3 regions of the Butyrivibrio sp. FCS006 genome follow, and region 2 is predicted to be linked to each of the others. Evidence: predicted binding sites of a transcription regulator. Region 2 holds the regulator's gene; each other region holds the start of a gene.
The links. The regulator Rex, encoded in region 2, represses fermentation and respiration genes when NADH is low (regulators of the CRP and FNR family bind a similar motif). The targets are predictions, from matches to a motif close to ATTGTTAANTANTTAACAAT.
Positions count from the first base shown of each region.

Region 1 (8,045 bases), on a different contig from region 2:
CAGTTTCCATATTCCTTGACAATGCGGATCCTGTTTATAACGGAATGTTTGCTATGGGCCTTAAGAGCATGTACAGGTTGGTAGATAGCCATATATATGTAGGAAGAGCCTATACAGCCAGGGTAATAAACGATGAGGTTTTGGGCTACCAGAAGTTCCATGGCGACCAGCAGGCAGCAGTTGCAATTTCCGGTAAGTATGAAGATGTCAGGAAGATGGCTATCGCGTACACCAAGGAAGAATTTATCGAGACAAAGGAAGATGCCCTTGATGCAGTGTGCGAGCTTATTAACTGTATCAATGGTCTTTATGCGTCGGAGCAGAGCAGGAACGACTCCAAGATAGAGCTTGAACCACCTAATTTCTCTGTGAACTTTGCACAGGCCACCAGCGATGAGATGATCGTGATGCCTGTCTATATTGCGGGAGGAGAAATCAAATACATTATTGCAGTGTCTAAAGATATTTTGGTTGGATGAAATACAGGAGGCACGTAGATGAAGAACGTACTTATAGTAGATGATTCAAGAACTTCCAGAAGGATACTTAAAGACATTTTGGAGAGAGCCGGATATAATATTGTAGGTGAAGCTATAAACGGCAAGGAAGGTGTCGAATTCTATGCCAAGCTCCTGCCCGATATCGTAACTATGGATATCACAATGCCGGAGATGGACGGCATCGAGGCGCTTCGGCAGATAAAGAAGGATTTTCCCGATTCCAAGGTTGTCATGATAACAGCCGCAGGTCAGAAGGACAAGATGATGGAAGCTGTTAAGCTTGGCGCAACAGAGTTCGTTTCTAAGCCTTTTGTTGAGGAAACCGTAATAGAAGCTTTGGCGCACTGCGAGAAGTGATAAGGCAGAACATGAGAATATAAGCCGAGGGCTATGCTCTCGGCTAATTTTTTAATATGAAAGAAGGCAATATGAGCAGAAAGGTTTTGATAACCGGGGCATCCAGAGGAATCGGAAGGGAGATCGCAATCTCTTTTGCCAAAAACAAAGATAACCTGGTGCTGTGCTGTAAGAATAATATAGAAGATTTAAAGACCCTCGCTGTGGAGCTGACGGATACTTACGGGATCATGTGCAAGGCTGTGACCTGCGACGTGTCTGATTATAATGCGGTAAAAGAGCTCTATGACGAGGCAGGGGACGTTGATGTTATTGTTAACAACGCAGGAGTAGCGCATATAGGTCTTTTGACAGATATGGACATAGAGGACTGGAAAAGGGTTACAGGTACAAATCTGGACAGTCTCTTTTACACGACAAAGCTTTTTGCGCCGGGAATGGTGCGAGCCGGAAGCGGAAGGATAATAAATATCTCGTCGGTCTGGGGTGAGGCAGGAGCATCCTGTGAAGTCGCCTATTCAGCAAGTAAGGGCGGAGTCAATGCATTTACAAAGGCTCTGGCAAAAGAGCTTGCGCCCAGCGGAGTTTCGGTGAACGCAGTAGCCTGCGGAGTGATCGATACGGACATGAACAGAAATCACCTTACTGAGGAAGATCTTGATGCGTTATGCGAAGAAATTCCTGAGGGAAGAATGGGAGAAGCAAAAGAAGTTGCACAGCTTGTTCTCATGGTAAGCCAGGCTCCAAGCTACATGACGGGGCAGATTATTACAATTGACGGTGGATGGTTATAAAAAATACTTTACAAAATAAAATTATGTGATACAATTCAATTGTTCACAATCGAAATACAACTATTAACTATATAACAAGTATTCCCAAAGGAGGTAATACACTATGTATGATCTTATAATTATCGGTTCAGGCCCTGCAGGACTTTCAGCAGCTGTATATGCCAAGAGAGCAGGACTTAACATGCTTATCATTGAGAAGAACCCTGTCAGCGGCGGACAGATAATCGACACCTACGAGGTTGACAATTATCTTGGAATTCCAGGAGTAAACGGCTTTGATCTTGCCATGAAGTTCAGAGAGCATGCGGATAAGCTCGGCGCCGAGTTTGCAGATGCTTCTGTAACAGCTATTGAAACCGTAGATAAGGGATCAGATACAAAGGCACCTATATATAAGGTTGTAACAGATAACGGAGAGTTTGAGACACACACCATCATCCTTGCAACCGGAGCACACCACTCCAAGCTTGGAATTCCAGGCGAAGAGGAGTTCATAGGTAAGGGCGTTTCCTACTGCGCAACATGTGACGGTGCATTTTATAAGGATAAGATCACAGCAGTTAACGGCGGCGGTGATGTTGCTGTTGAGGATGCTATCTTCCTCTCAAGATTCTGCAAGAAGGTTTACCTTATTCATAGAAGAAATGAGCTCAGGGCAACCAAGATTCTTCAGGATGAGCTCTTTGCACTTCCTAACGTTGAGGTTATCTGGGACAGCGTTGTAAAAGAGATCAAGGGTCAGGATACAGTAACAGGACTTAATATAGAGAATGTTAAGGATCACTCACAGTCAGATATTACAATTGATGGAATATTTGTCGCAATAGGAATACATCCATCCACAGACCTTTTCTTAAACGTTGTAGAGTGCGACGAACAAGGATATGTAATTGCAGGTGAAGACGGTGCAACTTCCGCACCCGGCATATTTGTTGCAGGTGATTCAAGGAAGAAACGCTTAAGACAGATCGTTACTGCTGTAGCAGATGGAGCAAATGCCGTAACAAGCGTTCAGGACTTCATGGTAGGCAAGGAAAAGTGATAGTTTTCTTGACAAATCAGAAGATGTGGCGTATATTTTTAAAAGATGTAACAAATTCGTAACAATTTTGGAGGTTAGTTTTGAGAAAGCCATTTGTGCAGCTTACTGCTTTATCTATGGTAGCTGCAATGACATTTACAAACTTAAACATCACAGCATACGCTTCATCTAATAAAGTAACAAGTGTACTGCCACAGGCAGGTATTACATATGCTCTTGGAAGCAATCAGGTATCACTTTCAAATCTTCAGGAAACAGTAGAGACAGAGAAGGCAGAGGCAGAGGCTGCATCAAGTACCAGCAAGTCAGCTGCCACAACAGAAGCAATCAATTCCAGTGATACTGTAACCAATGTAACACCTCTTGCATCAACATTATCAGATAGGATTCTTTCAGATATCCAGAGCGCTACCGGCGCAGTTGTTAAGAGTGCCGGAACAGAAGAGGAGACCACGGATGAGAATTCCGAGGACGAGCTCTTTAAGACCCTTGTTATCGCCAAGGTTCACGATTATGTCAATGTTCGTGATCTTCCTTCAGAAGAGGACGGCGAGATTATCGGTAAGCTCTATGACAAGTCAGTTGGTACCTTCATCGAGGAGGACAACGGCTGGTACAAGATCAAGTCAGGATCAGTTGAAGGTTACGTTAAGGCAGAGTACTGTGTAACCGGTGATGATGCTGTAGATCTTGCCAAGGAAGTCGGAACCAGAATCGCTACTGTAACAACCACAACACTTAAGGTTAGAGGCGGAGCAAGCCTTGATGCCGAGGTGCTTGGTCTTGTTCCTATCGAGGATCAGCTCGTAGTTGAGGAAGAGCTCGACGGATGGGTTAAGGTTAGTATCGAGGAAGGTGACGGTTACGTATCAATGGATTACGTAACACTTTCCACAGAGTTCGTTAAGGCTGAGTCCAAGGCAGAAGAGGAAGCTCGTCTTGCCAAGGAGAGAGCAGCAAGAGAAGCAGCTACCAAGGCAGCTAAGGCGAACACAAAGAGTTCAAGCGAGTCAAGCGGATCAAAGAGTTACAATTCCGCAGGATCATATACAACAGCTACAAGTTCCATCGGTTCTGCAGTTGCTCAGTTTGCACAGCAGTTCGTAGGTAATCCTTATGTATACGGTGGAACATCACTTACAAACGGTGCTGACTGCTCAGGATTTGTAATGAGCGTATACCAGAACTTCGGTGTAAGTCTTCCTCATTCTTCCGGTGCCGACAGAAGCGTTGGTGCAGCGGTTGATGGACTTGCAAATGCACAGCCCGGTGATATCGTATGTTACTCAGGTCACGTTGCTATCTACATTGGTAACGGCCAGATCGTACATGCTTCTACAGCTAAGACAGGTATTAAGATCTCTAATGCAGATTACAGAACAATACTTGCTGTACGAAGGATCTTCTAAATAAGGATTAAAAGGCAGAAGCCAATGGCTTCTGTCTTTTTTATTTTCATTCCTCTCTTTTGTATTTCTCTCTTTTGCACAGAAATATAAATGTCAACATAGAAAGATAACTTTTTCTTTATAAAATTTTTAAAAGTTATCCACAATCTCGGGATAAAAAAGCGCGTTTTTTCGACTTATACACGAAGTTATCCACATTGTCCACAGAAAACGTTATCTAAAAGCTAATTTTGCACAATAGAAAGCAGTAGATATTTTTTGTGCATTTTGTACAAATGCGACTTCTTTAATTTGCTTATGTATGTGTATCAATGTTATAATGTTTTTAACACAAATATGTCCCGATTGGGCGAAGTAAAGGGGATGATTGCATGAAATTTACTATCGTTGGAAAGAACATTGATGTAACACCCGGATTAAAGGCAGCAGTTGAGGAAAAGATTGGAAAACTTGAGAAGTATTTCACTCCCGATACTAATGCGAATGTCACACTTAATGTGGACAAAGAGAGACATAAGATCGAAGTAACAATCCCTGTTAAGGGCAAGATCATCCGTGCAGAGCAGGTCAGCAATGACATGTATGTATCCATCGATCTTGTAGAGGAGGTAATCGAAAGACAACTTAAAAAGTATAAGAGCAAACTGGTTGACAAGCAGCAGGCTGAGGCCAGCAACTTCAAGAAAGAGTATATCGAGTCAGACTACATGGATGACGAGGATATCCGCATTGAGCGTATGAAGAAGTTCGATCCCAAGCCTATGTATGCTGAGGATGCCTGTGTACAGATGGAGCTTCTCGGACACAATTTCTTTGTATTTGTAAATGCCGAGACAGATCAGGTTAACGTAGTGTATAAGAGAAAAGGAAATACCTACGGACTTATAGAGCCTGAAGCTTGATATATTGCACATAGGATTCCGTTAATTAAATATCAATTCATAGATTTTTAATAAAATAGCTCCCACCCGGGAGCTATTTTTGTTGCATTTGACTAAGTGCTATGTTACAATGAATCTGTTCTGATAAAAATTTGTCAATCGATTTTAACGCAGGTTTTTGCAGAAGAAACTTAATAAAAACTGGGATCAGAGAGTCCCCAAAATGGAGGTAATACGTTATGGCACAGAAAGTAGTTATAGCTGGTGCAGTCAGAACTGCCATCGGCAAAATGGGTGGAGCCCTCAGCAATACTCCAGCAGCAGAACTTGGTTCAATCGTAATCAAGGAGGCACTTAATCGCGCAGGTGTTAAGCCTGAGATGGTTGATGAAGTACTTATGGGATGCGTTATCCAGGCAGGCCTTGGACAGAACGTAGCAAGACAGGCATCAATCAAGGCTGGTCTTCCTATTGAGACTCCTGCAGTAACACTTAACGTAGTATGCGGCTCTGGTCTTAACTGTGTAAATATGGCAGCTGACCTGATCAAGGCAGGCGAGGCTGATATCGTTGTAGCAGGTGGTATGGAGAACATGTCAATGGCTCCTTACGCACTTCCAAATGCACGTTTCGGATATCGTATGAACAACGGAACACTTGTTGATACCATGGTAAACGATGCTCTTACAGATGCTTTCAATCACTATCACATGATGATCACAGCAGAGAATATCTGCGACAGATGGAACCTTACAAGAGAAGAGCTCGATGAGTTCTCAGCTAATTCTCAGCAGAAGTGCGAGAAGGCTCAGGCTACAGGTGCATTCGATGATGAGATCGTTCCTGTTCCCGTTAAGGTTAAGAAGGAAATGGTTGAGTTCAAGGTAGACGAGGGACCTCGTGCCGGAACAACTGTTGAGACTCTTGCTAAGCTTAAATGCTGCTCAGGCAAGGAAGGCGGACTTGTAACAGCAGGTAACGCATCAGGTATCAACGATGGTGCAGCTGCAGTTGTTGTTATGAGCGAAGAGAAGGCTAAGGAACTTGGAATCAAGCCTATGGCTACATGGGTAGGCGGAGCTCTTGCAGGTGTTGAGCCTGAGATCATGGGTATCGGACCTGTTGCAGCTACAAGAAAGGCTCTTAAGAAGACAGAGCTTACACTTGATGACATCGATCTTATCGAGGCTAACGAGGCATTCGCAGCTCAGTCAGTTGCAGTTGCCAAGGACCTTGGATTTGATATGAGCAAGGTTAACGTAAACGGTGGAGCTATTGCTCTGGGACACCCTGTTGGAGCATCAGGCTGCCGTATCCTTGTAACACTTCTCTATGCAATGGCTAAGAGACCTGAGGCTAAGAAGGGTCTTGCTACACTTTGCATCGGTGGCGGAATGGGATGCGCTACTATCGTAGAGAAGTACGAAGGCTAATCATAAATAATTGTGAACATGGTCTGCGGGGCCCAAAAACCCTGCAGACTATTGTCACGTTTAAAAGGAGGCAAATAGAATGGGTTTTGTAAATTGCGAAGTAAAAGACAAAATTGCTGTAATTACAATCAACAGACCTGAGGCGCTCAACGCCCTGAACTCACAGGTTCTTGATGACCTCGAGGCAGCTTTTGACGGCCTTGATCTCGAGGTAGTAAGAGCTGTTGTTCTTACAGGTGCAGGCGAGAAGTCATTTGTTGCAGGTGCTGATATCGGAGAGATGAGCACTCTTTCAAAGGCAGAGGGAGAAGCTTTTGGCAAGAAGGGTAACGACATCTTCCGCAAGATCGAGCAGTTCCCTGTTCCTGTAATTGCTGCTATCAACGGTTTTGCACTTGGCGGTGGATGTGAGATCTCAATGAGCTGCGATATCCGTATCTGCTCAGAGAATGCTATGTTTGGTCAGCCTGAGGTTGGTCTTGGAATTACACCGGGATTTGGTGGAACACAGAGACTTGCTCGTCTTATCGGCGCAGGAATGGCTAAGCAGCTTATCTACACAGCTAAGAACATCAAGGCTGACGAGGCTTACAGAATTGGTCTTGTAAACGCTGTATATCCTCAGGAAGAGCTCCTTGCAGAGGCTGAGAAGATGGCAAGCAAGATTGCTGCTAACGCTCCTATCGCTGTAAGAGCATGCAAGAAAGCAATCAACGATGGTCTTCAGGTTAACATCGATGACGCTCTTGTAATCGAGGAGAAGCTCTTTGGTTCATGCTTCGAGTCATACGATCAGAGAGAGGGAATGGCTAACTTCCTTCGTAAGAAAGACGACCCGGCTAAGGTTAAGGTTGTAGATTTCCAGAATAAATAACTTCAATCAAAATAGAAAAATCAAATTAGGAGGAATTAGAAATGAAAGTTGCAGTAATTGGCGCAGGAACAATGGGCTCAGGTATTGCTCAGACATTTGCTCAGGCTCAGAGCGTAGAGAAGGTTTATCTTTGCGACATCAAGACTGAGTTTGCTGAGGGCGGATTTGCTAAGATCAAGAAGGGTCTTGATAAGCAGGTTGCTAAGGGAAAGAAGACTCAGGAAGAGGCAGATGCTATCACAGCTAAGATCCAGACAGGTCTTAACGACATCTGTGCAGATGCTGATCTCGTAGTTGAGGCAGCTCTTGAGGTTATGGATATTAAGAAGAATCTTTTTAAGGAGCTTCAGGACAACATCGTAAAGAACCCTGATTGCATCTTTGCTTCAAACACATCTTCACTTTCAATCACAGAGATTGGATCAGGCCTTGCAAAGCCTATCATCGGAATGCACTTCTTCAATCCTGCTCCTGTTATGAAGCTGGTTGAGGTTATCCAGGGTGCTAACACTCCTGATGACATGGTTGATAAGATCAAGAAGATTTCAGAGGATCTTGGAAAGACTCCTGTACAGGTTAACGAAGCAGCAGGCTTTGTTGTAAACAGAATCCTTGTTCCTATGATCAACGAGGGTATCTTTGTTTATTCAGAAGGCGTTTCAGATATCGCAGGTATCGACACAGCTATGAAGCTTGGATGCAACCATCCTATGGGACCCCTTGAGCTGGGCGATTACATCGGTCTTGATATCGTT
Region 1 is NZ_KE384203.1:594,886-602,930, reverse strand. It holds gene G633_RS0109905 (chemotaxis protein CheX) at 1-479, shown strand, start outside; gene G633_RS0109900 (response regulator) at 498-857, shown strand; gene ymfI (elongation factor P 5-aminopentanone reductase) at 929-1,651, shown strand; gene trxB (thioredoxin-disulfide reductase) at 1,755-2,693, shown strand; gene G633_RS0109885 (C40 family peptidase) at 2,774-4,102, shown strand; gene hpf (ribosome hibernation-promoting factor, HPF/YfiA family) at 4,474-5,004, shown strand; gene G633_RS0109875 (acetyl-CoA C-acetyltransferase) at 5,223-6,416, shown strand; gene G633_RS0109870 (enoyl-CoA hydratase-related protein) at 6,496-7,290, shown strand; gene G633_RS0109865 (3-hydroxyacyl-CoA dehydrogenase NAD-binding domain-containing protein) at 7,332-8,045, shown strand, end outside.
Region 1: a site for Rex is predicted at 5,124-5,143, ahead of G633_RS0109875 (acetyl-CoA C-acetyltransferase). Genes of this name have one in related genera too.

Region 2 (8,045 bases):
CAGGAGGTTTCATTATCCAGCTCCTTCCTTTTGCCGATGAGGCTACCATATCCCATCTTGAGGAGAATCTTCAGAAGTTTACATCCGTTACGGATATCTTAAAAGCCGGCAAGACACCTGAGGAGCTTCTGAATATCGTACTTGATGGATTTGATGTAGAAATAACCGACAGAGTAGACCTCAATTTCTACTGCAACTGTGATAAAGACAGAGTAGAGAGAGCACTGATGCTCATCGGCGAAAAAGAAATCCAGGAAATGATCGATGAAGGCAAGGAAGTGGAGCTTAAGTGCCATTTCTGCAATAAGTCATATATGTTCAGCGTAGATGAGCTTAAGAAAGTTAAAGAGATGGCCAAGATCAGGAAGAAGTGATCATCAAATAATGAGCCCTGGGGACGGAGTCAGGGGCTCATTTTTTTGTGATATCGATTTCAATCTGTAGCAATGGACGCCATCCTTGACACTTAAAAATCAGTATGCTGTCTTTTTTCACCGACGGTGATGGACTCATGAGCAGCTGATTAGTATCACCATCGGTCGTCCCAGTTTAGCATCCTGATTTATAAGTATCAAGGACAAGCCCTGCCAGGGGCAGGGTGGCTGGTTTATTACCTCGGGCTCCGGATCTATGAGCAGCTGATGCTTCTAACCATGCTTTGCTACGGTCTTTTAGAAGTTTTTGCTTAGGGACAGTAGCCCTCCAAGGACCACACCGATTTCCATTACGGTATATAATGAGTTTTTGCTTAGGGACAGTAGCCCTCCAAGGACCACACCGCTTTCTATTACGGTATATAATGAGTTTTTGCCTAGGGACAGTAGCCCTCCAAGGACCACACCGTTTTCTATTACGGTATATAATGAGTTTTTGTTCAGGGACAGTAGTACCCCATGAATCACTCATTTTCTATTACTGAATTTTTGAAATTTCTCCTCTGGGACAGTAATTGGCCGCCCATACTCTAAGAAAATATTTGCACAAGGGGTTCTCCCTGCCTCGGCGCGCATCCCTCTCGGGAACGTCCAAATCTGCCGGCCCCCTTAGTGACCTAAATGCATGAAATGCCAAAGCGTCAAGAATGGGCGCTTTTTGCCCACTTGCTTTGTTCTTGACGTTTTGGCATTTCATGCTACAATCCCCGAAAACTGGGGGCGGCAGATTATAAATCCGGCTATATAATTCTAGAATTGATTAAGTCAAAAGAACCGTCCCTTTGACTTCAGAACCGTCCCTTTGACTTCAGGGACCATTATTCATGCAAATGTACTGTTGGAAGATTCCATTCGAAATGCATAGCGAGGAAGCGGAGCAGTACTATGGTTGAGAAACCGAAGAGTGAGCTGATAAGTTCACTTCCTGTAAACTTCCACAAAACTACGGTTACAGCCGCACCTGCGATGCAAGCGATGGCGTATACGTGCTTGACCAGAACATATGGCACTTTGTCGGCGAGGACATCTCTGATAAGCCCGCCTCCGATTCCTGTTATTACTCCCAGGAATGCAACGAGAAAGAGATTGTCTGAATAATCCGAGTAGATTCCGGCAAATGCACCATCTACGGTAAAGGCTGCAAGGCCGAGAGTATCAAGCCAGAACAGGAGCTTGTCATATACCGGAGTTATGCCTTTGGGCATGGGCTTTTTGAGATACATGATCACAAATGCTATATTAGCCGTGATAAGAGTGATTATCGTCAGCGACGGATTTACAAACATCACCGGTGGAATCCTGTCTATTATGATGTCACGGATAAGTCCGCCGCCTGTGGCAGTTACAAGAGCCATCAGGTTAATGCCGAACAGATCCATATCTTTCTTGGCTGCAACGACAGCTCCCGAAATAGCAAAGGCTATTAGTCCGACATTTTCGATTATAACCATTATTAGTGAATTCATTTGAGTTTCCTGCTTATTGATATAATTTAATCAGCCTTAAAATCATATATGATTTTCGGTCAAATGTAAACTTGATTCGGCTTATTTGTGCACTAATGCGATAATCGGCTATACGTGCTTAATTTATCAAAATTTAAGAAAAGATTCTGACAATTATAATGCGATATTTTGTATAATTATTATGTTATATCAGTAGTATTATGTCTTTTCCTAAGGAGGCACATTATGGAAGCCAGAGAAAGAAAAGGTAAGCTTGTTCAAAAACTCATCATTGCAGCAGTTGCTGCTATTGTCGGAGTATCGATTGTGCTTGTAATCATAAGCGCTGTATCGATCAACAATACCTATGATGAGATGGTTCAGGAAGAACTTCTTCTTGCCGTAGAACAGCTTAACAGTGAGATGAGCAACGTATGGGACGGTGAATGGGAATATACTGACGGTGTTCTGACAAAAGGTGGCGAAAATGTCATGGCAGAATACGAAGAGATCATGGATGAGCTCAAGGCCAGTACAGGAGTTGAGTATTCTCTTTTCTATGGAAAAGAGAGAGTCATCACTACTCTTAAGGATTCCAGTGGTGCCAAGGCTGTAGGCTATAATATTTCTGATAAAGTAGCAAGTACTGTTCTGACAAATGGTCAGACCTATTACGCCAAGATGGTGCCTGCAGGTGCTACAGGGAGCTATTTTAGCTACTATATGCCACTGAAGAATGATGACGGAACCATCGTAGGAATGGTTTACTCCGGCAGAGAGAGCGATTCAGTTGACGCCAAGATCAGGGGAATTACAATACAGATGGTTATATTATCCCTGTTAATTGCTATAGGCGTTTCGATAGTAGGTATCCTTGTTGCTAATAAGTCTTCAGGTAAGATGAGAGCAATCGCCGAGGAGCTTGGCAATCTGTCCAAGGGTGAACTTAAGCTTTCAATTGATAAGACATCACTTGATAGAAATGATGAAATTGGTCTTCTTGCAGACGGAGCACAGACTCTATCAGAGAAACTTGGCGAAGTAATCAGATCAACAATGGAGATGTCTGAGGAACTTAAGAGATCCGGAAGTGAGCTGTCAGAATCAGCGAGTCAGGCATCTGCAGCATCCGGACAGGTATCCCAGGCTGTGGATGATATTTCAAAGGGCGCTGTAAACCAGGCAGAGAGCGTAGAAACAGCAGCCGGTAATACACAGGATATCGGAAAAGACATTGAAGACGTATCAGAGAACGTACAACAGCTTAACAGCTATGCAAACGAAATGAAGACCTCCTGCGAAGCAGCAATGGAAGCTCTTAATAAGCTAATTGTTCAGAGCAGCGAAGTACAGTCATCGGTTCGTGATATCGGTGCAACCATTGATTCGACCAATGAATCTGCAAAAGAGATCTCGAAGTTCTCAGAGGCTATCACAGAGATCGCATCACAGACCAACCTCCTTTCACTCAATGCAAGTATTGAGGCAGCAAGAGCGGGAGATGCAGGAAAAGGCTTTGCGGTTGTTGCTACAGAGATCGGCCAGCTTGCTGTGCAGAGTAGTAATTCCGCAGAAGAGATCAAAAAGATCGTTGAAAAGCTTGTTGCTGATTCCGAGCAGTCTGTAGAGGTAATGCAGAGACTTAATGCAAGCTTCGAGCAGCAGGAAACACAGCTTGATGATACCAAAGTCAACATGCAGAGCATGGCTGAAAACGTTGATAACGTATCTGAGAGTACCGACAACATTGCAGCCCACATCGATAAGCTCAATTCAGCCAAGGACAAGCTTGTTGAGATCATTTCCGATCTGTCGGCTATATCAGAAGAAAACGCAGCTTCGACAGAAGAGACCAATGCTTCAATGCAGGAACTCAACGCTACATTTGCTATCATTACAGAGTCTGCAGGAAAGCTGCAGGAACTGGCTACTAACATGTCCGATACGATCAGCTATTTCAAACCATAAAATATAAATAAAATTTACGATCCCCTGACCGCAAAAGCGCATGGTCAGGGGATTTTTTAACGATTTTACGGAATTGACATATATTTAACGTATAGATATAATCAATTTGTAGGATAATTAACAAACAAAGCAATATTTTTGGAGAATGACATGGCAGAAAAAGAGATTTCTCAGGCGGTCATAAGCAGACTGCCCAGATATTTTAGATATCTTGGAGACCTTAAGGAGAGAGGCGTTGAGAGGATTTCTTCTCAGGAGCTTTCCGATATCATGAAGGTCACAGCTTCACAGATCAGACAGGATTTCAACAACTTTGGCGGCTTTGGCCAGCAGGGATATGGCTACAACGTACAATATCTCTACGACGAGATCGGCAAGATCCTCGGCCTTGATAAGCAGCACAGCCTGGTTATCATCGGTGCAGGACACCTTGGCAAGGCCCTTGCAGGTTATACCAATTTCACAAGAAGAGGCTTTGTATTCAAGGGAGCTTTTGATTGCAATCCTGAGCTCTACGGAACCAAGATCCGTGACGTTGAGGTAAGACCTGTTGACGAAGTAGAAGATTTTGTCAGAGACAACAAAATAGAAATAGCTGTTCTTACAATTCCCAAGGAGCAGGCTGTACCTATGGCACACAGACTGGCAAACTGCGGAATCAAGGCTATATGGAACTTTGCACATGTTGACCTTGAAGTTCCTAACAATATTCAGGTAGAAAATGTACATTTATCTGACAGTTTGATGAAATTATCGTATAATATAGATAGGTATGAAAAATCATTAAAACATTAGTGAGAGAATCTGATGGCAAGAGATGATAATGTCTATATGTCTGCGCTGGAGGGCAAGAGTATCCCTATTCTGACACTTGATGACAAGTGGCACCAGCTTTTCACCCAGACTGAGATGACTCCGGAGATAGAGAGTCTTTCCGATGAACTTAATGCATTGGTCGACAGGGACGGCAAGATACGCACAGAGACCAAGAAGATCAAGAAGCTAAAAAAGACGCTTCTTTCAGAGATTGTGCCCCTTCGCGACAAGGCCAACAAATCAGGTGGCAACAATGCAGCGATAGAAAAAGAAATCTCCGAGAGAACCAGACTTATCAATGAATGTAATGAGAAGCTTGATAGTCACAACGACGAGCTTCTGGACCTTTCAAGGCAGATTTATGATGTGGATTACAAGCTCATGATAGAGACCATGAAGGCTTGTTACGATACGCTACACACCAACACCGAGTATATCAAGGGCCTTGATGAGTGGATATCCAAGGTGCGAGTAGAACTCAAGAAAAATGTCATCCATCTGCAGGAAGCAGAAATGGAGAACTACAATCTCTATTCCTACATGCATCAGATCTTCGGGCCGGAAGTTATCGACCTCTTTGATATGAAATATGATCCAAACCGCAGACATCCTATAAGACGACCTCTTGAAGGGAACGAGGATGAATATGTAGAGTGATTGGAAATAATACGTCCCGGTCTGGCTTTTCAGACCGGGGCTTTCGTTTAAGTGGGGGTATTGGTATGGTGAATGGTTTTAATTTTGCTGTAAATAGTCAGGAAATGAGGATTTACGACAGGAATACGTCGGAACATTTTGGGGTGGCTACGGAAGTGCTGATGGAGAGGGCTTCATTAGCAGTTGCAGATGTTGTTGATGAGTGGAGAAGCACAAGAGAAGCCAAAAGAACATATAGGGCGCTGGTCATGGCCGGAGTCGGCAACAATGGCGGAGACGGAGTGTGCGTTGCAAGGCTCCTCAAGCAAAGAGGCTATCAGGTAAGCCTATGTGTTGTGGGAGATCCGACTAAGTGCTCGGAGCTTCTATTAAAGCAGCTGGAAATTGCAGAAAACTATGGAATCCATAAGGACACTTTTTCCAACATAAGCTGCAACAAATCCGAAGCGGATTTTGATATCATTGTAGATGGTTTATTTGGTATAGGTCTCTCAAGGCCAGTTACCGGAGAATATCTGGATGCTGTCAATTATATAAACAGTTGTAAGAGACAAAGAGATACAGATCTGTTCCTGGTTTCTATTGATATTGCCTCGGGAATAAGCGCTGATGACGGTCACATCTGCGGAGCAGCAGTCAGGGCCGATGCCACAGTGACCTTTAATCAGGCCAAGATCGGGCATATCATGTATCCCGGATGCGAATATGCAGGGAAGATTTTTGTTAAGGATGTCGGTATTACTGAAGATAGCTTTCTTTCAAAGGAGCCGGGAGCCATCTATTACGACGGCAGTGCGAAAGCTCTTTTACCGGAAAGGGATCCTTCAGGAAACAAGGGCACTTACGGGAAGGTGCTGATCATCGCAGGTTCCAAGGACATCAGTGGAGCGTGCATTTTGTGTGCAGGAGCATGCCTTAAGGCCGGAGCAGGGATGGTCAGAGTGTTCACGGCTACGGAGAATGCAGAGGCGGTAAAAGCTCTTTTACCTGAAGCGATACTTGATACCTACGATGACTTTGAACCTGTGGGAGATAAGCTTATGACGGCCATGAAGTGGTCAACGCAGGCGGTCATAGGCCCGGGAATTGGAACGGAAGGAAAGGGATGCGAGCTTCTTACAGATGTTCTTACCTTTTATGACAAGAGTCTTATTATGGATGCCGATGCCCTGAACCTTATTGCAGAGGATGAGCAGCTCTTTAAGCTTGCTGCAAACTTTGGAAGAGACGGGAAAAGACTTGTCATAACACCTCATATGGGCGAATTTGCAAGGCTGTTTGGAAGCGATATAAGGGACTGCAAGGAGCATATTACCCAGTATCCGTTTGAACTTGCCAAAAAGCTGCACTGCACCGTTATCTGCAAGGACGCCAGAAGTGTTGTGGCTGACATGGGCTCAAAAAAGATATATATTAATGTGAGTGGGAATGACGGAATGGCAACAGCCGGAAGCGGAGATGTACTGGCCGGAATTCTCGGAGCGCTCCTCTCATACGATATGGATGGATTTGAGACTGCAATAGCAGGTGCATACATTCATGGACGGGCAGGAGATGTGGCAGCAAAAGAGATAGGGAAGCACTCGGTGGTTGCTTCGGATATAGCAGCTTCGCTCCCGGAAGTGCTGCGATAAATATTTAAACATTCAAAAGGATGTACTTAAAATGATCACAAGTAACGATGAATATTCACGTGTGGCTGCAAGGATCAGCCTTGGCGCAATTGAACATAACCTTGAGGCTATGAAGAGAAATATCCCCGAAGGGACTAAGATGATGGCAGTCATCAAGACTGATGCTTACGGGCATGGCTCGGTGGAGATAGGCAAGTTCCTCGAGAACAAGGATTATATCTGGGGCTATGCTACAGCAACAGCTGAGGAAGCCTTTGAGCTTCGCGATGCCGGACTTAAAAAGCCTATTCTGATCCTTGGTTATACTTTCCCTTACGCCTATGAGAGGATGCTTACAGAAGGTATCAGACCTGCAGTTTTCAGGATGGATATGGCAAAAGAGCTTGATGAGTGTGCCAAGAAACTCATGGCTGAGGGTGTTTTGAAGGAGCCGGCTCCTATACATCTTGCAGTAGATACAGGAATGAGCAGGATTGGAATAACGCCTGATGAAGACGGAGTGTCTTTTGCAAGAGATGTAAGACTTTTGGAAAACCTGCATATTGAAGGCGTGTTTACTCACTTTGCAAGGGCTGATGAAGAGGATCTTACAAACGCAAGAGAGAGGGAAGAGGTATTTAAGAGCTTCCTTGCGGCCTTCGAAGAGGAGTGCGGATATCGTATCCCTATCAAGCACTGCGCAAACTCAGCCAGCATAATTGCTATTCCGGAGTCTTCAATGGATATGGTAAGAGCCGGAGTTACAATGTACGGAATGTGGCCTTCTGACGAGGTACCCAAGGATATCATAGATCTTAAGCCCGCAATGGAGCTTATCAGCCATGTTGTTATGGTTAAAGACGTTCCCAAGGGAACTCCTGTAAGCTACGGTGGAACCTTTGTGACGGATAAAGATAACACCAGGATTGCTACGATTCCTGTGGGATACGGCGATGGATATCCAAGAAGTCTTTCAAACAAGGGATACGTGCTGATTGACGGACATCGCGCTCCGATCCTTGGCAGAGTATGCATGGATCAGTTCATGGTTGATGTCACGGATATTCCGGATGTACGAGAGGGAGATGAGGTTGTACTTCTCGGAACGGACA
Region 2 is NZ_KE384204.1:725,232-733,276, forward strand. It holds gene hslO (Hsp33 family molecular chaperone HslO) at 1-374, shown strand, start outside; gene G633_RS0114510 (trimeric intracellular cation channel family protein) at 1,253-1,900, opposite strand; gene G633_RS0114515 (methyl-accepting chemotaxis protein) at 2,126-3,847, shown strand; gene G633_RS0114520 (redox-sensing transcriptional repressor Rex) at 3,998-4,642, shown strand; gene G633_RS0114525 (hypothetical protein) at 4,655-5,320, shown strand; gene G633_RS0114530 (NAD(P)H-hydrate dehydratase) at 5,386-6,954, shown strand; gene alr (alanine racemase) at 6,986-8,045, shown strand, end outside.

Region 3 (8,045 bases), on a different contig from region 2:
GAAATATGCGAATACTATGAGAAAGTTGTAGGAGAACCTTTAAAATATGGCGCCATGGTGTTCATCGAGAGATTTGCTCACGGCGGAATGTCTTCTGGTCATGTTTCCGGAGAGTTTTGGATCTGCAGAGGCATTCCTCTTTTGATAGAGAATTTTAATAAGATAAAGACAACTATATAGAAGCATCAGGGAGAGGAAAAAAGTGAAACTGCAAAACGAACTGGTTCGAAGTGAAAAACTTTATCGAGTAGGGTATATGCCGGATGTAGACAAATATGTAATAGCCTGCGTTGTTCCATGGGTGGCATGGTATGACAGGTACTATGAAATCTCCAAGGAAGAATACGATTCTTTTGGCTCAGAAGAACTGGATAAACTTGCGATAGAGTTTAATACAAAAGGCGTTAAATCAGATCGCTTTATTTTCTCAGACAAAAAAGAGGAAAACAAATCATGAGTTTTATAGTTTGCTGCAAAAAGAATATTAAAATTGTTTATACCGTATTAATTCCGTTTTTGGCTGTTGTGGCTTGCGCTTGCATCGGATTAGCCATCAATTATCTGATCTCATTTAACACTTCTACCAGTGATGAGCTATTGACGATCCCGCTCCTTGCTTTTGTAGCACTGCTTACAATCAGGGGAATATACTATTTTGTCAATTCTTTATTGTTAATGCTTGTAGTAGATGAAGACAATATTGAAATCAGTTCTATACACGGAAAAAAACATATCAATGTTGCCCAGATTGAGAAAGTTGGTTTCGGCAGAAGGCATGATTCTTCAAGATACGCCCCTAAAGATCGATATATCATGTCGCTTTATATCGGTGGAAAGCCCTTAAAGCTGATTGAAGATGAGATGGAGAATTTCGACAAGTTATGCAGGTTCCTTTATAAGGCAAATGTGCCGACAGCAGACGAGTTAACAAAAACTAATCTGAAAGGGCGTGCATATACAGGTGTTGAAGATTGATAAATTATGATGCGCCAAGAAATGTGAGATGCGAACAACGTCAAACATTTCTTGGCGTTGTTTTTTTGCATAAAGCCTACAAGAAGTTCCATGAATTTTGAGAGAATTTGTCACTTTCGCCAAAATGAGAAAAGTTGTTAAATATATTGTTAATTATTTGACACCCTTATGGTATAGTATGTAGTGGCTATTTTACAGAATTTTTATAAATAGAAAGGGAATCACTATGGCAAATCACGAATTTTCACAGTGGGACGGTTTCGTAGGTCGTGTCTGGAAAGACAATGTTGACGTACGTGACTTCATTCAGAACAACTATACTCCATATGACGGAGATGAGTCTTTCCTCGCAGAGCCAACAGAAGCTACCAATAAGCTTTGGGGCAAGCTCCAGGAACTTCAGGCACAGGAACGTGCCAAGGGCGGTGTTCTTGATATGGATACCGACATCGTATCTTCTCTTACTTCACATGGTGCAGGATACATTTCAGAAGAAACAAAGGATTTAGAGCAGATTGTTGGTCTTCAGACTGACAAGCCACTTAAGAGAGCTTTCATGCCTTTCGGTGGTATCACAATGGCAGAGCAGTCATGCAGAATGTATGGCTATGAGCCAAGCGAGAAGCTCCACGAGATCTTTACAAAATACCACAAGACACACAACCAGGGCGTATTCGACATCTACACACCTGAGATGAAGAAGGCTCGTCACAACAAAATCCTTACAGGTCTTCCTGATACATACGGTCGTGGACGTATCGTAGGCGATTACAGAAGAGTTGCTCTTTACGGTATTGATTACCTTATCGAGAAGAAACAGGCCGATTTTGCAGCTACAGAGCGTCAGGGTATGCGTCGTTATGATTTCCAGCTTCGTGAGGAGATCACAGACCAGATCAATGCTCTTAAGGGCATGAAGGAAATGGCTGCTATCTATGGCATCGACATTTCAAAGCCTGCAGGAACTGCTAAGGAAGCTGTTCAGTGGCTCTACTTTGGATATCTTGCAGCTATCAAGACACAGAACGGTGCTGCTATGTCAGTAGGACGTGTTTCTACATTCCTTGATATCTACTTCTCACGTGACCTTGCAAAGGGTGTCATCACAGAGGAAGAAGCTCAGGAGATCATCGACCACTTCACAATGAAGTGCCGTATGGTTAAGTTTGCTCGTATTGAGTCTTACAACCAGCTCTTCTCAGGCGATCCTGTTTGGGCTACTCTTGAGGTCGGTGGTATCGGTCTTGACGGACGTCACCAGGTTACAAAGACCTGCTACAGATTCCTCCACACACTTGAGAACATGGGACCTTCACCTGAGCCAAACCTTACAGTTATGTATTCAAGCCGTCTTCCTGAGAACTTCAAGAAGTACGCTTCCAAGATTTCAGTTACTACATCTTCAATCCAGTATGAGAACGATGATGTAATGCGTGTTACATGGGGCGATGATTACTCAATCTGTTGCTGCGTATCTGCAACAGAGACAGGTAAGGAGCTTCAGTTCTTCGGCGCTCGTGCAAACCTTGCTAAGTGCCTTCTTTACGCTATCAACGGTGGTGTTGATGAGAAGTCAGGCGACCAGGTTGGACCTGAGTACAAGGCAATCACATCTGAGTACCTTGACTATGATGAGGTAATGAAGAAGTTTGACCAGATGATGGATTGGCTTGCTCACCTCTATGTTGGAACACTTAACATGATCCACTACATGCACGACAAGTACTACTATGAGGCTTGCCAGATGGCCCTTATTGATACACATGTACGTCGTTCATTTGCTACAGGTATCGCAGGATTCTCACACTGTGTAGACTCACTCTCAGCAATCAAGTATGCTAAGGTAAAGGCTATCCGTGATGAGAACGGAATCGCTAAGGACTTTGAGATTGAGGGTGACTTCCCTCGTTACGGTAATGATGATGACAGAGCTGATGAGATCGCTATCTGGCTTCTGCGCACATTCATGGGCAAGCTTCGTCACATCCATACCTACAGAGATTCAGAGCCTACAACATCAATCCTTACCATCACATCAAACGTTGTTTATGGTAAGGCTACTGGAGCACTTCCTGATGGACGTCCTGCAGGTGAGCCACTTTCACCAGGTGCTAACCCTGCATATGGCGCAGAAGTAAATGGTCTTATTGCATCACTTAACTCTGTTGCTAAGCTTCCATATGAAGAGGCTCTTGACGGAATTTCCAACACACAGACTATTAACCCCGGTGCCCTCGGACACACAGAGGAAGAGCGTGTTAATAACCTCGTAAACGTACTTGACGGATACTTCGATCAGGGTGCACATCACCTTAACGTCAACGTATTTGGCAAGGATAAGCTCATCGATGCTATGGAGCATCCTGAGAAGCCTGAGTATGCTAACTTCACTATCCGTGTTTCAGGATACGCTGTTAAGTTCATCGACCTTACAAGGGAGCAGCAGCTCGACGTAATTTCACGTACTTGCCACGAGGCACTTTGATAAGTACCGGAAATATTGGAGTTTTTTGAATGAGTGAAATTATTGGTTATATAAATAAGCTTGAGAGTTTTGGCGCCGTGGATGGACCCGGCGTCAGATACCTCATTTTCCTGAGCGGATGCAGGATGAGATGTGCTTTTTGCCACAATCCCGAGACCTGGAAGGAAGGTGAGGGAGAGCAGTATACAGCTGATGAGCTTTTAAAGAAGGCTCTGCGTTTTAAGCCATATTGGAAAAACGGCGGTGGTATTACTGTAAGTGGTGGAGAGCCGCTTCTTCAGATAGATTTTCTGCTGGATTTATTTAAAAAAGCAAAAGCAGCCGGTGTAAGTACCTGCATAGATACAGCCGGAGAGCCTTTCACTCATGAAGAACCTTTTTATTCCAAATGGAAAGAGCTGATGGCGCTTACTGACACAGTTCTTTTAGATATCAAAAATATCGATCCTGAGGCTCATAAGGAGCTTACAGGTGTCGATAACGGAAATATCCTTCAGATGGCAAAAGAGATATCGGATTTGGGCATTCCAATCTGGATACGCCACGTACTGGTTCCCGGAGGAAGTGATAATGATGATTACCTCCGCCGTACCAGAGAGTTTATTGATTCGCTGTCATCTGTAGAGAAAGTGGAGGTACTCCCGTATCACACGCTGGGAGTTCCAAAATACAAGGAGCTGGGAATTCCATACCGACTAGAAGGAGTGGAATCGCCAACGCCTGAGCGAATAGAAAATGCAAAAAAAATCCTAGGTGCAATTTAGCACCTAGGACTTTTTATTATTTGAGATTATCAGAGCAGCTTTTTCAGCTCATCATGTACGAACTGAACCTTAGGTCCGACAATAACCTGAACTGCTGTCTTAGAAGGTCTAACAACACCGGCAACTCCGGCATTCTTGATAGCCTTCTCATCAACGAGTGTGTAATCCTTGATCTCTGTACGAAGTCTTGTTGCACAGTAGTCAACTTCAACGATGTTGTCTTTTCCGCCAAGTCCTGCAAGAACGCGCTCAGCAATTGCTGTGAAGTCGTCGTTTGCAAGCTCGAGCTTCTCTTCTTCCTCATCCTCGTCATCTGTTCGTCCCGGAGTCTTAAGGTCGAACTTGGTGATAACGAAACGGAATACGAAGTAGTAGATAACTGCGAATACAAGGCCGATAGGAATAAGGAGCCAAGGGTTAACAGCCATAGGAGCCTTGAAGCTAAGGATGTAGTCAACAAGTCCTGCTGAGAAGTTAAATCCAAGTCTCAATGGAAGCAGTGTGCAGATTGCTGCAGAAACACCTGTGAGGAGCGCATGTACAAGGTAAAGGCCGGGAGCCATGAACATGAATGCGAACTCAAGGGGCTCTGTGATTCCTGTGAAGATTGAAGCAAGTGATCCTGCAAGCAGGAGAGATGCTGCTGATTTCTTCTTGGAATCCTTTGCAGTGTGATACATTGCAAGTGCACCGCCGGGAAGACCGAACATCATGATAGGGAAGAATCCTGTCATGTACTGTCCTGTAACACCCTTAACTGCACCTTCTGCGCCTGACCAGAAGAGGCCCAGGTCGTTGATACCTGCTGTATCAAACCAGAATACGGCGTTGAGTGCGTGGTGCAGTCCCAAAGGAATAAGTGCACGGTTAAGCATTGCATAGATACCTGCTCCAAGAGCGCCGAGGCCGAGGATTGCTTTACCGAAAGCTACGAGTGCTGCGAAGATTACAGGCCATACGAAGTACAGGATAGCAGCTGTAACGGCTGAAACAATCGCTGTAACAATGGCAACAGATCTTTTACCGCTGAAGAATGCAAGCCAGTCAGGAAGCTTGGTATCCTTGAATCTGTTGTAGCAGCTTGATCCGATGATACCGGCTAAGATACCGATAAATGCGTTCTGGATCTTACCGAATGCTGCAGGAACTTCTGAAGCGTCAACGCCCTTGTACATTGCAACAGCGCCTGTGCTAAGAAGTGTGGTGATCATCAGGAATGAAACAAGACCTGCCAGAGCACTGGTTCCGTCATGGTCTTTAGCCAAACCTACTGATACACCGATGGCAAAAAGAATCGGGATCTGATCAATGATCGCCGATGCAGCTTTTATACAAAATGCTGCCAAAACACTGTTGGCACCCCAACCTGATGGATCGATCCAATATCCGATACCGTAGAGAATACCTGCTGCTGGAAGAACTGCGACAGGAAGCATCAGAGATTTACCGATCTTTTGTAGATACTTCATCATACATTTGTCCTCCTTTATTTATGAATTGCTTTGTGCAATTACATTCATTTGCTCAGCACGATAGCAGCATCGCCCACTGCTACCTTTCCGCTCTTCTTCTCAAAACCTGAAAACTTGGAATGGTTAGAAACGATCATAGGAGTGATGACATCGTAGCCGGCGTTTTTTACGCCCTCGAGATCAACCTCAACGATGAGGTCGCCCTTTTTAACGGTATCGCCCTGTTTGGCATGGATGGTGTAGTGCTCGCCTCCAAGCTTAACTGTGTCGATGCCGATGTGAACGAGAATCTCTGCTCCGTCAGTAGAATTAATGCAGAATGCATGTCCTGTTGGGAAAAGAGCTATAAGAGCTCCGTCAGCAGGCGCATAGAATTTGCCGTCTGAAGGAATGATGGCTACGCCCTTGCCCACCATTTCCTGTGCAAAGGTATCATCCTTGACCTGAGTTATAGGCACAATCTCTCCGTTAACAGGAGAAGCAAGAGTGATTTTGTTACCCTGGAAAAGTTTGTCGAATAGACCCATATTGAATTCCCCCCCCCAACTTAGAAGTCTTTACGAGATTTTACTTCATGTTAACATTTTAGCATTTATGCATACAAATTAACTATCCAGTTTCTGCTTTTGTTGTAGATTTTTGGCATTTAAATTGACATAATATATATATGCGCTTCCGAAAAAGAAGCTTTGGAGGTTTTTTCTATGAAAGAAAAGAAGGTAAGACAACATAAAATTACGGACAAGAACCCTTATATCAGTTCAATACTGCTGGTTATAGTGGGTTTTTTCATTTTGTCGCTTGTGTCAGGGGTTCTTAATGTGATTATTGCGATTCCTGTGCCCGATTATCCAAGACAATACGGTCCTATAGGATTGCTTGTGGGTTTGGCAGCAGGACTTTTGTTCTACAAGCTTTGGTTTAAAGGAGAGTTCACAAGCTTTTTCAGGTATGGAAAGATTGGCCCGGGTGTTCAGCTTATTGTGGTATATATGATCTATCTCGCTCTTTCCCTTGCGTATGATGCATTCGAAGGAGATGTGTCATTTAAATTCAACGTCTCAGGGGTTTTAACCGCTCTGTATGCAGGAGTGATTGAGGAATTTATGTTCAGAGGAATCATGACGAGTACGCTTATGCGCAAGAGGAAAAACAAAGACAGCATCATGATACAGCTGCTTTTCCCGGCTCTATTGTTTGGTTTCATTCACCTCACTAATGCTTTTTCCGGCGCAGATATACTGGTGGCGTTCTTTCAGAGCTTAGGCTCTGCAGCTGTCGGTATGGCTCTTGGGGCTATATACATTCTGACAGGAAATCTCGCAGTGGTTATTGCTATACATACTTTCCATGATGTAATTGCGATTTGCTTTTCCAATGATGTAAGCAGTTCGGGTGTGATGACCGGAAGCGTTACTGCCGGCACTATCATAGAACTGATATTAGCGATAGGCATGTTTGTATATGTAGTATATTATGCCAAGAAGCAAAAGAATATTGATATTGCCCGTGACCTTTGGGACAAAAAATGGACCGCATCACTCTAAAAAAGTGATGCGGCTTTTTTATATAGCTGCGCTCAGTATCCTTTATCTCTCCAATAATCCAACAAGTTTTCGTCCGGCACTTGTGTAAGGATGTTCTCTCATGCTCAGGTTAAACTTTGTAGAGCCGATGAGAACCGTAGATGGATGTGTGAATTCCATAAATCCCCACTTGCCGTGATATGCGCCCATTCCCGAGTGGCCCGTGCCATTAAATGGAGCGCCCTTGACCATCATGTGGAGGCAGACTTCATTGATACAGCCTCCGCCATATTGCATTCTCTGCATGACTTTCTTCGCCCATGGAATATCTCTTGTGAAGATGTAGAGCGACAGGCCATGCTCGCGTCTTGAAATGGTATCAAGCAGTTCTCCAACCTCGGAATCCTTATACGTTACGATAGGAAGAAGCGGGCAAAAGAGCTCTTTCTGCACGATACTGTCATCTATATCAACAGGGTAAATTATGGTCGGATCATACTTTAGTGTCGTATCGTTTCCGGATCCGCCATAAACAATCTTGTTTCTGTATTCATCCGCGAGATTCTTGCATTTATCATAAGCTGACCGGTTTATCAGGCGAGGATACTCGGGATTTTCATGGGGCTCAGCGCCCAGCTGTTTATTGAAGGCTTTGATAAGCTCTTTTACAAAATCCTCTGCGACCTCGCTTGCCACAGCAACCTGATTTATGTTGATGCAGATCTGACCGCTGTTTAAGGCCTTGAAGAAAGCAATCTTTCTGGCAGCATCCTTAAGGTTTGCATCTTTCCTGATGATGCACCAGTTGCCTGTCTCTCCGCCA
Region 3 is NZ_AUKB01000014.1:172,880-180,924, reverse strand. It holds gene G633_RS0106935 (hypothetical protein) at 1-180, shown strand, start outside; gene G633_RS0106930 (hypothetical protein) at 203-457, shown strand; gene G633_RS0106925 (hypothetical protein) at 454-975, shown strand; gene pflB (formate C-acetyltransferase) at 1,202-3,460, shown strand; gene pflA (pyruvate formate-lyase-activating protein) at 3,490-4,224, shown strand; gene nagE (N-acetylglucosamine-specific PTS transporter subunit IIBC) at 4,254-5,696, opposite strand; gene G633_RS0106905 (PTS sugar transporter subunit IIA) at 5,741-6,223, opposite strand; gene G633_RS0106900 (CPBP family intramembrane glutamic endopeptidase) at 6,401-7,243, shown strand; gene G633_RS17670 (aldehyde dehydrogenase family protein) at 7,286-8,045, opposite strand, start outside.
Region 3: a site for Rex is predicted at 1,121-1,140, ahead of pflB (formate C-acetyltransferase). Genes of this name have one in related genera too.